One region of the Streptomyces sp. NPDC001832 genome, then DNA from elsewhere that is predicted to be linked to it. Evidence: riboswitches for the same ligand, from Rfam matches in the RefSeq annotation. Region 1 holds a riboswitch; each other region holds the start of a gene.

Region 1 (5,068 bases):
TGAGCCGCAGCAGTGCGTCGGTGTCGGCGTGTTCTTCGATGAGGTCGCCGAGGCGGTCGAGCTGTTCCTCGCGCAGCGCGGCGAAGCTGGTGCCGGGGGCGGGGACGAAACGCCGGCCGGCCGCCCGCGCGACCTCGGCCAGGAAGCGGCGGCGGAATTCGTCGCTCTCCAGTGAGCCGTGCCAGTGGGTGCCCCACACGGCGCCGGCCCGGCAGCCGTCCAGGCTGCGACCTCGGCCATCGGAGATGAACCCTTCCCCGCCGTGTACGTCTGCGACGCCGTGGTGGATCTCGTACCCCTCGACGGGGGCGCCGAGCGCCTCGCCGACGGGACGGGCGAGGGTCTTCTCGCGGTCGAAGCGGATGCGTACGGGCAGCAGGCCGAGGCCGTCGACGTGCCCGGCCCTCGACTCGACCTCGTCCTCGATGTGTTCACCGAGGATCTGGAAGCCACCGCAGATGCCGAGGACCGGCCGGCCCTCGGCGGCGCGCCGCACCAGGGCATCGGCGAGGCCGAGCTCGCGCAGCCAGGCCAGTGCCTTCACGGTGCCGCGGGTGCCCGGGACGATGACGAGGTCGGCGTCGGCCAGCTCCTCCGCGCGGTCCACGAACCGGACGACGACGCCCGGTTCGGCGGCCAGCGCGTCCACATCGGTGAAGTTCGACATCAGGGGTACGGCGCACACCGCGACGCGCAGCACTTTGTCGCCGTGCGGCGGCGCGACAACCGATTCGCCTCCGGCTCCGCGCAGCGCTGTGCTGTTTTTGAAAGCGGGTCTCAGACCGTCCTCCTCGTCGATCCCGAGGCCATGGGCGAAGGGCAGCACCCCGTACGTCTGCCTCCCGGTGATCTGGCGCAGCATCTCCAGCCCCGGCTCCAGCAGCGACACATCGCCGCGGAACTTGTTGACGAGGTATCCGGCGATCAGCGACTGGTCCTCGGCGTCGAGCAGCGCCGTGGTGCCGAAGAACGAGGCGAAGACGCCGCCGCGGTCGATGTCGCCGACGACCACCACCGGAAAGCGTGCCGTCCGTGCGATGCCCATGTTCACGATGTCCGTGCGCCGCAGATTGATCTCGGCCGGACTGCCCGCCCCCTCGCAGATCACTGCGTCATGCGTGCCCCGAAGCTGCTCGAGACAGTCCACGACCGTGCCGAGCAGCGCTTCCTGCCTGCCGCCGTGGTAGCCGCGTGCGCTCATCTCGCCCACCGGTCTGCCCATCAGGACGACCTGGCTGGAGCGGTCGCTGCCGGGCTTGAGCAGGACCGGGTTCATCAGCGCGGTCGGCTCCACCCGGGCGGCCTGGGCCTGCATGGCCTGGGCGCGCCCGATCTCGGCGCCCTCGCGGGTGACGAACGAGTTCAGCGACATGTTCTGCGCCTTGAAGGGCGCCACCTTCACGCCCCGCCGTACGAGCCAGCGGCAGATACCTGCCGTGACGACGCTCTTGCCCGCGTCCGAGGTGGTTCCGGCGACCAGCAGCCCGCCGCTCATGTCCGTCTCCGTCCTGCGATCCGACGTCCTGCCATCCGACGTCCCGTGACCTGAAGTCCTGTGACCCGACGTCCTGCGGACCGACGTGCTGCGATCCGTCTCGCGACGAGGCCCGCACCCAGTCGTCCCGCCACACACATGCCGAGGGCCAGCGCACTCACCCGGCGCGACAGCCGTACCGCGCGTTCGATGTCCTCGGTCTCCACCGCCCGGCCCGTCTCCCCGTTGAGGACGGGGCGGTGTTCGACCCGACCGCCGTACGCCAGGGTCCCGCCGAGCCGTACGCCGAGCGCACCCGCGAACGAGGCCTCCACCGGGCCCGCGTTGGGGCTCGGGTGCTTGGCCGCGTCTGCCCGCCACGCCCCCGCCGCTCCACGTGGCCGCCCCCCGGCGGCCACGGTGAGCAGGGCTGTGAGCCGGGCACCCGGCCAGCCCGCGAGGTCGTCCAGGCGGGCCGAAGCCCAGCCGTAGCGTCGGTGGCGTGGCGATTTGTGGCCGACCATGGCGTCGAGGGTGTTCGCGGCCCGGAAGCCGACGAGCCCGGGCACACCGGCCAGCGCACCCCACACCAGGGCGCCGACCACGGCGTCCGAGGTGTTCTCGGCCACGGATTCCACCACGGCACGGGCGATCTGCGGTCCGTCGAGAGACTGCGGGTCGCGTCCGCACAGATGCGGCAGCCGCTCGCGGGCCGAATCGATGTCACCGGCGGCCAGGGCGCCCGCGATAGTCCGGGCCTCACGCCCCAGGGACGTACCGCCGACGACGGACCAGGTGGCGGCCGCGGTCAGTGCGACGGAGGCGGCGGGGTGGCTGCGCACGGCACGGGTGATCAGCGCGGCACCACTTGCGGCGCCTCCGGCGCAGACGAGCGTGTGCAGCGCGCCCGACCCGCGGTGGTCGCGCCAGAGACGGCGCTCGACGCCTGCCGCGACCCGCCCGAAGGCGGCGACCGGATGCCCCCTGCGGGGGTCACCGAGCAGCAGATCGCCGATCAGACCGGCCGTGGCGCCGTACGCGAAAATGCGGTCGGCACGCACGGCTCAACCGGCCGTTACGCCTCGAAGGAGCTTCGTACAGGCGGCTCTCGTCGAGAGCGCCACAGCAACGGACGCACGGCAGCCAGGCATGGCGATATGTCCTCACTCAGGGTCCGCGCCCTGGTTCGACGTGACCGGCGACGAGAGTCTCCTGGCTCCCGGATCCGCAGTTCCCCCGGCCTTCCAGCCCGCTCGCGCGGGCCGTGACTTCCGGTGTGGGGGACTGCTCCCCGGTGACAGTGGCGGGACCGCGCCGGATTCGCACCGGCTTCCTCTGCTGTCGTCGTAATTGGCTCCGGCAGTCCACCACGCTCCGCGAACGCCCGTCAACCTGCTGTTGACCTGTGGCGGTGCGGTGTGCTGAGCCCCACATCGGGCCGGGCACACCAAGACGGGCCGGACACACGTCGTGTCCGGCCCGTCAAGGAGCGCGAGGAAGATGCTCAGGCGACGATCAGATAGATCCCGTACGCGACCGCCGCGGCGCACAGCGCGAAGCAGACGTACCCGCCGGCGCGGGCCAGCAGCAGCGAGCCGCCGGAGCCGCCCTGCGCCTCAGGTTCGGGCTGCTTGGAGAGACCGACGATGCCCAGGGTGAAGAGGCCCACCAGCGCGACGGTGACGACGAGGGAGACGCCGAAGACGGAGCCGAGGGCTGCCCAGTCGATGTTCATGCTGAATCCTTAGACGGCCGGCCTAGGCGGCCTAGACGGTGGCGGTTCGCGCCGGGTCCTGGGTGGTTCCGGCCGGAGCCGGAATGGTGGCACTGAGGTCCTGGGCCGCTGCCTGCGCCGCGGTGAGCGGCGGGCTGACGGCCGCGATGGCCGCGGTGGCCGCGGTGGCGGCGTCGACGGGCTCGGCGTCGCCGCCCGTGTGCGCGACATCGCCGTGGCCGACCGGCTTGCGGCGCGATACCAGCCAGATCGCCCCGGAGCCCACGATGAGCAGCGCCGCGACGACCACGACACCCCAGGTGCCCTGCTCGGTGAGGACTTCCGCACCCGCGCCGACCAGGCCCGCGGCCGGCAGGGTCAGACCCCAGGCGACGAACATCCGGGTGACGGTGGACCAGCGGACCACACCGCCCTGGCGGCCGAGGCCCGCGCCCATCACGGCGCCGGAGCAGGCCTGGGTGGTGGAGAGGGAGAAGCCGAGGTGCGAGGAGGCCAGGATGACCGTGGCAGCACTGGTCTGGGCGGCGAATCCCTGCGGCGGCTTGAGGTCGGTGATGCCGCTGCCCATGGTGCGGATGATGCGCCAGCCGCCCAGGTAGGTGCCGAGTGCGATGGCCGAACCGGCGCAGACGATGACCCAGACCGGCGGGTCGGAGTCGGGCTGCAGGACTCCACCGGTGACCAGGGCCAGGGTGATGATGCCCATGGTCTTCTGCGCGTCGTTGGTGCCGTGGGCGAGGGAGACCAGTCCGGCCGAGGCGATCTGACCGGCGCGGTAGCCCTTGGCGGTGGCCTTCTCCTGGGCGCCGTCGCGAATCTTCCCGCCGATCCGGTACGTGAGCCTGGTGGCCAGCAGCGCGGCCAGACCGGCGACGATCGGGGCGGCGACCGCGGGGATCAGCACCTTGGTGACGACGGTGTCGCCGTTGACCGAGGACCAGCCCGACGACATCACCGCCGCACCGATCAGGCCGCCGAACAGGGCGTGCGAGGAGCTGGACGGAAGTCCGACCAGCCAGGTCAGCAGATTCCACAGGATGGCGCCGACGAGTGCCGCGAAGATGACTTCTGTTTGCAGCCCGTCCTCGTTGATGATCCCGCCGGAGATCGTCTTGGCGACCTCCACCGACAGGAACGCGCCGACGAGGTTGAGCACGGCGGACATGGCCACCGCTGTCTTCGGTTTGAGTGCGCCGGTCGAGATGGTGGTCGCCATCGCGTTGGCGGTGTCATGGAAACCGTTCGTGAAATCGAACACTAGAGCTGTCGCGATCACAATCGCGAGCAGCAGCGTGATGTGTTCCATTTACCCAGGCAATCGTTCGACGTCATTGGCACGTGGACCGTAGTCAACCTGGATGAACGGAAGATGAACTGAGCGGGGCGCTGTGGTGTCTCCAGCTGTATCCGGGTTGTTCTGTTCGCCCTTCGCAGGGTAGCGCGGTCGGGCATATGTCCTAATCGCACCTAATTCTGACCCAATTGACCTTTTATTAACTTCTTTGATGGGTCGACCGAATGCCCGTTCGCCTCCCGGGCTGACAGCATCTCCGCATGAGCGATCCGCAGCGGGACGCGATCGACGTGCCTGGAGACACTGAAGGGATACGAGCAACCGGGGTGACCCGGTCCCTGCCTGTCCCCGCTGTCCTGACTGTCCCATCCCATCTGTCCCACCGAACGGCCCCCGTCAGCTGGCCGGGTGCGGCGGACCCCACGACACTGGAACAGTGCGCCCGGCAACAGTCACGGCAGTAGCCGTCACGACGATCCTCGGCATCGGTGCGGCAGCGGTCGCGGCCGGCCGATACGCCAGCGATGCCGCCCTCAGGGCACCGTCCGGACGGCCACTCCCCGCC
Region 2 (5,068 bases), on a different contig from region 1:
GATGCGCGGCGCCCCTACCTCAGAAGCTGGGCCAGGATCTAGAAGTCCTCGTCGAGGTCCACCGAGCCCTCCACCGCCACCTGGTACGCGGACGGCCGGCGCTCGAAGAAGTTGGTCAGCTCCTGGACGCCCTGGAGCTCCATGAAGGAGAAGGGGTTGCCGGAGCCGTAGACCGGCGAGAGGCCGAGGCGTACGAGGCGCTGGTCGGCGACGCACTGGAGGTACTCGCGCATCGACTCGGTGTTCATGCCGGGGAGGCCGTCACCGCAGAGGTCGCGGCCGAACTGTAGTTCCGCTTCGACGGCTTCCTTGATCATGGCGGTGATCTGTCGGCCGAGCTCGTCGTCGAAGAGGTCGGGCTCTTCCTCTCGTACGGTGTCGACGAACGCGAACGCGGCATCCATGTGGCAACTTTCGTCACGGAACACCCAGTTGGTGCCCGTGGCGAGACCGTGCAGCAGACCCCGCGAGCGGAACCAGTAGACGTACGCGAACGCGCCGTAGAAGAACAGCCCTTCGATGCACGCCGCGAAGCAGATCAGGTTCAGCAGGAAACGGCGGCGGTCGGCCTTCGTCTCCAGCCGCTGGATCTTCTCCACCGAATCCATCCACTTGAAGCAGAACTGCGCCTTCTCACGGATCGACGGAATCTCCTCGACCGCGTCGAACGCGGCGGCACGGTCGTCAGGATCGGGCAGATACGTGTCGAGCAGCGTCAGATAGAACTGGACGTGCACGGCCTCCTCGAAGAGCTGCCGCGACAGATACAGCCGCGCCTCGGGGGAGTTGATGTGCTTGTACAGCGTCAGCACGAGGTTGTTGGAGACTATCGAGTCGCCCGTCGCGAAGAACGCGACGAGCCGGCCGATCATGTGCCGCTCGCCGGGGGAGAGCTTCGCGAGGTCGGCGACGTCGGAGTGGAGGTCGACCTCCTCCACCGTCCAGGTGTTCTTGATCGCGTCGCGGTAGCGCTCGTAGAAGTCCGGATAGCGCATGGGCCGCAGCGTCAGTTCGAAGCCCGGGTCGAGCAGGTTCTTCTCTGAGTCGGTGGAGTTCATCACTGGCAGGCCTCGCAGGACTCGGGGTTTTCGAGGGAGCAGGCGATCGCGTCCGTGTCGGGAGCCTGGGCCTGCTGTACGGGAATGGGTGCGGCGGTCGCGGCCCGGCCGGAGGCCGCGCGGGCGATCCGGGTCGCCGGGCGCGAGCGCAGGTAGTACGTCGTCTTCAGCCCCTGCTTCCAGGCGTACGCGTACATCGAGGAGAGCTTGCCGATCGTCGGCGTCTCCATGAACAGGTTCAGCGACTGGCTCTGGTCGAGGAACGGCGTACGGGCCGCCGCCATGTCGATCAGACCGCGCTGCGGGATCTCCCACGCCGTGCGGTACAGCGCCCGCACATCCTCCGGGATCCAGGCGAAGCCCTGCACGGAACCGCTCGCCTCGCGCAGCGCCTCACGGGTCCGCGCGTCCCACACGCCGAGCCGCTTCAGCTCATCCACCAGATATGCGTTGACCTGGAGGAATTCACCACTGAGCGTCTCGCGCTTGAAGAGGTTGGAGACCTGCGGCTCGATGCACTCGTACACACCCGCGATCGAGGCGATCGTCGCCGTCGGTGCGATGGCGAGCAGCAGCGAGTTGCGCATCCCGGTCTTCGCGACCCGGGCGCGCAACGCGTCCCAGCGCTCCGGCCAGTTCAGGCCGGTGTCGTAGTGGTCGGGGTGCAGCACGCCGCGGGCGGCACGCGTCTCGGACCAGGCGGGCAGCGGGCCGGACCGCTCGGCGAGCGCGCAGGAGGCCTCGTACGCCGCGAGCATGATCCGCTCGGAGATCTTCGTGGAGAGCGCGCGGGCCTCGGGCGAGTCGAACGGCAGCCGCAGCTGGAAGAAGACGTCCTGCAGACCCATGGCACCCAGGCCGACGGGGCGCCACTTCGCGTTGGACCGGCCGGCCTGCTCGGTCGGGTAGAAGTTGATGTCGATGACCCGGTCGAGGAAGGTCACGGCGGTGTGGACGGCCGCGTCCAGCCGCTCCCAGTCGATGCCACCGTCGGCGACGAACGCGCCGAGGTTGACCGATCCCAGGTTGCAGACGGCCGTCTCGCCGTCATCGGTGACTTCGAGGATCTCGGTGCACAGATTCGACGAGTGGACGACGCGGCCCGGCTCGGCGGTCTGGTTCGCGGTCCGGTTGGCGGCGTCCTTGAACGTCATCCAGCCCTGGCCGGTCTGCGCGAGGGTACGCATCATCCGGCCGTACAGCTCACGGGCCGGAATCGACTTGCGGGCCAGCCCCTTGGCCTCGGCGGCCCGGTACGCGGCGTCGAACGCGTCGCCCCACAGGTCGACCAGCTCGGGCACATCGGCGGGCGAGAACAGCGACCAGTCACCGTCCGCGTCGACCCGGCGCATGAACTCGTCCGGGATCCAGTGCGCCAGGTTGAGGTTGTGCGTACGACGCTGGTCCTCACCCGTGTTGTCGCGCAGCTCCAGGAACTCCTCGATGTCCGCGTGCCAGGTCTCCAGGTAGACGGCGGCGGCGCCCTTGCGGCGGCCACCCTGGTTGACCGCGGCGACGGAGGCGTCGAGCGTCTTCAGGAACGGCACGATGCCGTTGGAGTGCCCGTTGGTGCCACGGATCAGCGAACCGCGGGCGCGGATACGGGAGTACGGGAGACCGATGCCGCCCGCGTGCTTCGAGAGCCGGGCCACCTGGTGGTAGCGGTCGTAGATCGAGTCGAGCTCGTCGAGCGGGGAGTCCAGCAGATAGCAGGAGGACATCTGCGGGTGCCGGGTGCCGGAGTTGAAGAGCGTGGGGGAGGAGGGGAGGTAGTCGAGGCGGTTCATCAGGCCGTACAGCGAAGCGACTTCGTCCACGGCGCGCTCCGAATCGTCCTCGGCCAGCCCGGCCGCGACGCGCAGCATGAAGTGCTGGGGCGTCTCGATGACCTGACGGGTGTGCGGGTGGCGCAGCAGATATCGGCTGTGCAGGGTCCGCAGCCCGAAGTAGCCGAAGCGGTCGTCGGCGCCGTCGGCGAGCGAACGTTCCACCAGCGCGTCGAGTGCGGCCGCGTGCAGCGCGACGAACTCGGCGGTACGGTCCGCGATCAGGCCCTCGCGGTGTCCGACGGCGACCGAGGCGGAGAACGAGACCGCGCCCTGGCCGGACGCCTCGTCCGCGATGGTGCGGGTAAGCAGCCTGGCCGCGAGCCGGGAGTAGGCGGGGTCCTCGGAGATCAGCCCTGCGGCGGCCTCCGTGGCCAGCGAGCGCAACTCCGCCTCGTCCGACCGGGCGTTACGGCCGCGCAGCGCGGCGGCGGCGACGCGACCGGGGTCGGTGTCGGGCAGATCGACGGTGAGGCCGGTCAGGGTCCGCAGCAGTGCGGCCCCCGGTCCGTCGTGTGCGGTTCCCTCGGAATCGGCCGCTTCGGACACGGCGGCTGAAGCCGGATCGGCTGGCGCGATGGTCACGTGGTGCTCTCCCTCGCTCGGCTCGGGGCCGGCGGGGAACGGGGGCAGCCGGGCAGAGGCGGGCCCGCGTCGGGCAGCACTCATTACGGCGTCCACCGGCCCATCCGCGAGGCCCGGACGTCTGGCATCCGGTTCGGTCGAGCCGGATGCGCTGTCGGCAGGTCCTCGGACTTACTCGATGGTGTGTAAAAGCACACCGAATACACCGTTGCGGGACAGTTCCGGATTTGCACCGGATTTCCCTGCGGCGACAGCGAGCACGAGCATACATGTGGGGGCTGCGGGATGAGACGGCCCCCACATGTTGTGTCGTGTAACGGATGTCGAGCCGACGGGACAAGCCGTGCGATCCCCCGTCGGAGCAGACGGACGGCCCGCCACACCCCGCTGAAGGGGGCGCGACGGGCCGTCATCGGGCCGTAGGAGCGGTCTTCAGTGGACGCCGCTCGGCGCCCCCGCCGTGGCCGGCGGGAGCTCCGCCTGGACGCCCGGGTCGCCCGCGTCGGCCGTGTAGTCGGCCGGGGAGGTCTCGTCGATTCCTGCGGGTGCCTTCACTGCGTTCAGGACGAAGGTGAGCACCACCGTCACCACCGCGTTCAACACGAACGCGGTCAGACCGATGTAGCCGATCTCGCCGATGCCCGGGATCTCATTGGACGACCCGCCGAAGTGCGCCTGGGTCGGGCTGGCGACCCCGTACGCGGCCACCGTCCCGTACACCATGCCGACCACCCAGCCCGCGAGTAGCGCCCAGCGGTGGAACCAGCGGGTGAACAGGCCACCGACCAGGGCCGGCATCGTCTGGAGGATCCAGATCCCGCCCAGCAGTTGGAAGTTGATCGCGACCGTCTTGTCCATGGCGAGGACGAAGGCGAGCGCGCCGACCTTCACCAGCAGCGACACCAGCTTGGAGACCTTGGTCTCCTGCTCCGGGGTCGCGTCCGGCTTCAGGAAGTCCTTGTAGATGTTGCGGGTGAAGAGGTTTGCTGCGGCGATCGACATGATTGCGGCAGGCACCAGCGCGCCGATGCCGATGGCGGCGAATGCCACGCCCGCGAACCAGTCCGGGAACATGTTCTCGAACAGCTGGGGGATGGCCAACTGCCCGTTGTCCACCTTGATACCGGCGGCGATCGCCATGAAGCCGAGCAGCGCCAGCAGGCCCAGCATCAGCGAGTACAACGGCAGGATCGTGGTGTTGCGCCGGATCACATTGCGGCTGCGGCTGGAGAGCGTCGCCGTGATCGAGTGCGGATACATGAAGAGTGCCAGCGCCGAACCCAACGCGAGTGTGGCGTAACCCCATTGGCCCGCCTCACCAGGCGCGAGCGCACCGCGCGGCTTGCCGGTTGCCGGGTTGGTCTGGGAGAACGCATCGCTCGCCTTGGCGAAGATGTCGTCGAAGCCGCCGAGCTTGATCGGGATGTAGATGATTGCCACCGCGATGACCAGGTAGATCAGTCCGTCCTTGACGAACGCGATGAGCGCGGGCGCCCGCAGACCGGACGAGTAGGTGTACGCGGCGAGCACCGCGAACGCGATCAGCAGCGGCAGGTCCTTGACGAACCAGTGGGTGTTCTCGCCACCGCCGACGCCCAT
Region 3 (5,068 bases), on a different contig from region 1:
CCAGGATCAGAGTGGCGGCGAGGCCAGGGGCGGTGATGGCCGGCAGTTCGGTGTGGTGCTGGAAATGCGGCTCGACGTAGCGGTGCGCGTCCGGCAGGGCGACCCAGAGCTGGGCACCGTGCAGAAACCTGGCATGCGACTTCGGACTCTCCTCGGAGTGGCTGATGGCCCGACCGGAGGTCATCAGTCCCAGCTCGCGCGGGCGGATCGTGCGGAGACTGCCGACGCTGTCCCGATGCAGGACTTCGCCGTCGTGCAGCCAGCTCACCGTCTGCAGGCCCATGTGGGGGTGGGGCGGTACTTGCATCCCTGGTTCGCCGGCGATGTCGTCGGGGCCGTAGTGATCGACAAAGGCCCACGCGCCGACCATCCGGCGACCCAGGTTGGGCAGCAGCCTGCGGACCTCGGTGGACTCGCCCAGCCGGACATTGCGCGGGGTGAGGAGTTCACGAACGGGCTCGGCGACGACGAAGCCCCGTCCTCCGCAGACGGAGAGTGTGGCCTGGCGATCGAGATTACTCATGGCGCTCAACCTATTCCCGTGCGGGTCCGGGGTGTCGGTACCCACGCCGATAATTTAGTGGAATATTCAACCAGTGTGCCATGTTCCGGTGACTGAGACGCACAGCTGAGCATGCAGCCGTGATGAGTGGCTGGACGGGCCGGAGCGATCCCAGGACGGTCCGTGAACGAGGAGATCAAGTGAGTGAGAGCTATTTCGAGTTCGGTACGGCCGCCGACCGCTGGGACCGTGCGCAGATGTTTTTCGAAGCGAAGCAATACATGACCGCGGCCCGGATTCTGGAAGACCTGGTCGAGGAGGTGCCGGAGCAGGTCTCCCCGCGTCTGCTGCTGGCACGGGCCTACTACCACTCGGCTCGGCTCGGCAGGGCCGAGGCGGAGCTGCGGGCGGTTCTGGAGCGCGACCCGGTGGAGCACTATGCGCGGCTGATGCTCGGCCGCACGCTTGAGCGCCAGGGGCGGAACGCGGAGGCGACCGGTCATCTGCGGATGGCGGCGGCGTTCTCCGGCGACTTCGACGCGTACCGGACGGGGCGCTAGGTCTTCTGTCCCCGGCCGGACGGGACTTTCGAAACACGCCCTAGTAGTAGCGCGGAACCCGCCGGGAGGCTCCCGGCGGGTTCCGATGTCTTCCGGTGATCAGTGGTACTTCGGTCAGCCGGCCGCCGTGGCAGGCCGGTTCGCTGCACCGTTTCCGGTCCTGACGGAGTCGGTCCTCGGCACGAGGAGCCGTTCCGTCAGCCAGCCGAAGAAAAGGCCGAAGGTGATCCAGTAAGTGGCCTGCACGGCGACCGTGGCCAGGCGGAACTCCCATAGCAGGCCGGCCGGGAAGTCCTTTCCGACCTCGTCGAACGAAGGCAGGAACGCGTACGCGAGTCCGATCACGAGTACATAGCCGACGGATGCGGCGATCGTCGCGTTCCAGTTGCCCAGGCGAGGAGCCAGCCGCTTGCCGAGGATGACGGCGGTGACGGCCAGCAGCACGCTGAGGGCGACCATCAGGAAGAACAGGGCAGTGCGTCGGCCGATCGTGTCGTGGTTACCGACGGCAGGCGGGTTGGCCGGGTACTTGAGGAACGGCACAATGTACACCGCCAGCAGAGCCGCTCCCGCGATCAGGGCGGCCGTGGCCCGCGGGCCGAATCTGCCGATCCGGCCGAGGGCGTAACAGAAGGCGAGGGCGGCGATGCCGCCGATCGCCACACCGAAGACGAGCACGCCGGTGGCAAGGCCGGCGGTGGACTGCATGGTGCGGCTGACAAGTTCCTCGCCGCCGCCGTGGTCATGACTGTGCGCCTGCTCGAGAGCGATGGCCGCGTCCACCGGGGACTCGCCGAGGAAGTAGGCGACGACCAGAGCGAGCGCGCCCGCGGCAAGGCCGGCCAGCATGCCCCGGACGAGCAGGGCTCTGACAGATATGTGGTTCATACGGATTTCCCCTGGATCGGACGGTACGTCAGTGGCAGGGGAAACCGAGAAGGTGGCGAGCGTCGTGGACCCACTCGTGGACACCTTCGCCGGAGATGACCGCAGTGGCGCCCTGCTCGGCGCCGACGAAGTACAGCAGTACGAGCATGAGGATGCCGAAGAAGACCGCCCAAGGGGCAATGGCCTTCAGGGAGATGGGGGTGATTGCTGGTACGGCGGTGGCGGGGGCAGCAGTCTGTGCCATGGCAGAACCTCCTGAGGGAACACGCGTCCCGATCGTGGTGCCTGAGACGAAGGTGCTGGGTCTGACTTCCCGTACGGGTACGGGTTCACAGTGGCGCGACCGTGCCGGATTCTCACCGGACTTCCGTCACACCTTCGTCATGCTCATCGGACGATACCGCCTGGGAGCAGGCGCGGCCATGGTGCCGTCGGCGGGGCCGGAATGCCCGGATGCCATGGTGGGCACACTCGGGGGCCATTAGTTCAGGGAGTTGACCCGGTCATGACGGTACAGGTGATGTTGATCTCACCGGCGCTCAACGCTGCGCTGCGCGAGGCCCGCTTCGACGGTGACGCTCCGCTCGACGCAGCCGGGATCCGGCAGGCCCGGGCCACTGCGGCAGCGGTGCCTGCGGCCGACAGATATGTGTGCGGGCCGTCCGAGCGGTGCACCGGGACCGCCGACGCACTGGGGCTGCGCACTGAGCCCGAACTCGCCCTGCGTGGATGGGACATGGGCCGATGGAGCGGGCAGCGGCTGTCGAAGGTGAGCGGGCGCGAGCCGGAGGCCGTGTCGGCCTGGACGACCGATTCTTCGGCGGCTCCGCACGGCGGCGAATCATTGTTGAAGTTCTGCGCCCGGACCGGCCAATGGCTGGAGTCGCTGCACGTCAAGGAGAGCGGCCCTGTACTGGGGGTCGTCGAGCCTGCGGTGGTGCGGGCGTTGATCGTACGGGCGCTCGCGCTGCCGACGGAGGCATTCTGGCGGCTGGACGTCGCGCCGCTGACACTGACCGCGCTCAACGGCCGGTCCGGACGGTGGAACCTGCGCTGTGGGCAGCCGCTGTCCCCCGCTGCGGGCGGCCGACGTCCTCCCGCAGCCCACTGACGATCGGGCTCGGCGCGGCGGCGCTCGGTGTGCCGGCCGGGCTCTTCGTCGGGCTGCTGGCGGCGACGGTCTTGCGCGCGCTCGCGGCCGTCGTCAACGGTCGGTACGAATGCCACCCCGCCCGAGGAGCTGCTGGAGACGGGCGGGCCGGACCCTACGCGTCCCGGTACGCCTCCAGCAGGCGCAGCCAGACCTCGCTGATCGTCGGATACGCCGGGACCGCGTGCCATAGCCGGCCGATGGGGACCTCGCCCGCGACCGCGATCGTCGCCGAGTGCAGCAGTTCGCCGATGCCCGGTCCGACGAAGGTGACACCGAGCAGGATCTCCCGGTCGAGGTCCACGATCATGCGGGCGCGGCCGCGGTAGCCATCCGCGTACAGGCTGGAGCCCGCCACCGCGGCAAGGTCGTGGTCGACGGCGCGGACGCGGTGGCCGGTCTGCTCGGCCTGGGCGAGGGTGAGGCCGACCGATGCGGCCTCGGGGTCGGTGAAGACGACCTGCGGGACGGCCGCGTGGTCGGCGGTGGCCGCGTGGGCGCCCCAACGGTCGGTCTCCGGTAGCGGCGCGCCCGCGGCGCGTGCGGCGATCGCCGCTCCCGCGATGCGCGCCTGGTACTTGCCCTGGTGGGTGAGGAGTGCGCGGTGGTTGACGTCGCCGACCGCGTAGAGCCAGGTGGTGCCGTCGACGCGGCAGCTGTCGTCGACGCTGAGCCAGGAGCCGGGCTTCAGGCCCACCGTTTCCAGCCCGATGTCATCGGTGCGCGGAGCGCGGCCGGTGGCGAAAAGGATTTCGTCGGCCTCGACGCGCTCCCCGTTCCCGAGCTCCACAGTGACCGGCCCGTCCGGGGCCGTGCGCCGTACGGAGGTCGCCGAGGTTCCGGTACGAATGTCCGCGCCCGCCTCCGCCAGTGCCTGTGCGACCAGCTCGCCCGCGAAGGGTTCCATCTTCGGCAGCAGTCCCTTGCCACGGATCAGCATCGTCACCCGGGCGCCGAGGGCCTGCCACACGGTGGCCATCTCCGTGCCGACGACGCCGCCACCGACGATCACGAGGCGGCCGGGCACTTTCTTGGCGCTCGTCGCCTCCCGGCTGGTCCAGGCACGGGCCCTGTCGACGCCGGGGAGGGCGGGGACGACGGCGCGGCTGCCGGTGCAGACGGCGACGGCCTGCCGGGCGGTGAGCCGGTGTTCCGTGCCGTCGGGGGCGGTGACGGAGACCGATTTCTCACCGGTGAGCCGGCCCTGGCCCCGGTAGATGTCCGCTCCGATCCCCTCGAGCCAGGCGACTTGGCCGTCGTCCTTCCAGTGCGAGGCGTATTCGTCACGGCGGGCGAGGACCGCTGCGGCGCCCAGAGGTCCCCGCACGGCGTCGCTGAGGCCGGGGACTCGGCGGGCATCGGCGCGGGCGACAACCGGGCGCAGCAGTGCCTTGCTGGGCATACAGGCCCAGTAGGAGCATTCGCCGCCGATGAGTTCCGCCTCGATGACCGCCGTGCTCAGACCGGCGGCACGGGTCCGGTCGGCGACGTTCTCACCCACCGGACCTGCTCCGATCACCACGACGTCGTACTCGGTGTTCAGGGAAGCGTCTGTCATGGGGACAGTCTGGTCGTGGGTGTGCGCGACGGCCACATGGGCAAGCGGAATAGCGCAAGTACAGGCACGGTTGTGCCGGACAGGTCCGAACGGGCACAGGAAGAGGTAACAGAGCATGAGCACCCTTGAGCTCACCAAGGAAAACTTCGATCAGGTCGTCAGCGACAACGACTTCGTCCTGATCGACTTCTGGGCTTCCTGGTGCGGCCCGTGCCGGCAGTTCGCGCCGGTCTACGACGCGGCGTCTGAGCGCCACGGCGACCTGGTCTTCGCCAAGGTCGACACGGAGGCGCAGCAGGAGCTGGCAGCGGCCTTCGAGATCCGTTCCATTCCCACGCTGATGATCGTCCGGGACAATGTGGCGGTGTTCGCCCAGCCCGGGGCGCTGCCGGAGGCGGCGCTTGAGGACG

What was found. A riboswitch is a leader RNA that binds a small molecule or an ion and turns the genes downstream of it on or off. The one in region 1 is predicted to bind cobalamin.
Region 2: linked by a shared signal. The riboswitch ahead of ABT115_RS16930 (ribonucleoside-diphosphate reductase subunit alpha) and the one ahead of ABT115_RS00320 (cobalamin biosynthesis protein) in region 1 are both predicted to bind cobalamin.
Region 3: linked by a shared signal. The riboswitch ahead of ABT115_RS24690 (CbtB domain-containing protein) and the one ahead of ABT115_RS00320 (cobalamin biosynthesis protein) in region 1 are both predicted to bind cobalamin.

What each region holds. Positions count from the first base shown of each region.
Region 1 covers NZ_JBEOYU010000001.1:57,407-62,474, reverse strand. Annotated here, with positions in the region: gene ABT115_RS00325 (cobyric acid synthase) at 1-1,495, opposite strand, end outside; gene ABT115_RS00320 (cobalamin biosynthesis protein) at 1,492-2,535, opposite strand; cobalamin riboswitch at 2,681-2,809, opposite strand; gene ABT115_RS00315 (hypothetical protein) at 2,979-3,209, opposite strand; gene ABT115_RS00310 (inorganic phosphate transporter) at 3,241-4,515, opposite strand; gene ABT115_RS00305 (alpha/beta hydrolase) at 4,940-5,068, shown strand, end outside.
Region 2 covers NZ_JBEOYU010000018.1:91,785-96,852, forward strand. Annotated here, with positions in the region: gene ABT115_RS16920 (hypothetical protein) at 1-42, shown strand, start outside; gene ABT115_RS16925 (ribonucleotide-diphosphate reductase subunit beta) at 39-1,058, opposite strand; gene ABT115_RS16930 (ribonucleoside-diphosphate reductase subunit alpha) at 1,058-3,469, opposite strand; adenosylcobalamin-variant (AdoCbl-variant) riboswitch at 3,621-3,723, opposite strand; gene mctP (monocarboxylate uptake permease MctP) at 3,902-5,068, opposite strand, start outside.
Region 3 covers NZ_JBEOYU010000039.1:34,391-39,458, reverse strand. Annotated here, with positions in the region: gene ABT115_RS24705 (pirin family protein) at 1-523, opposite strand, end outside; gene ABT115_RS24700 (tetratricopeptide repeat protein) at 703-1,062, shown strand; gene ABT115_RS24695 (CbtA family protein) at 1,177-1,950, opposite strand; gene ABT115_RS24690 (CbtB domain-containing protein) at 1,979-2,194, opposite strand; adenosylcobalamin (AdoCbl) riboswitch at 2,198-2,346, opposite strand; gene ABT115_RS24685 (histidine phosphatase family protein) at 2,456-3,061, shown strand; gene ABT115_RS24680 (dihydrolipoyl dehydrogenase family protein) at 3,216-4,658, opposite strand; gene trxA (thioredoxin) at 4,774-5,068, shown strand, end outside.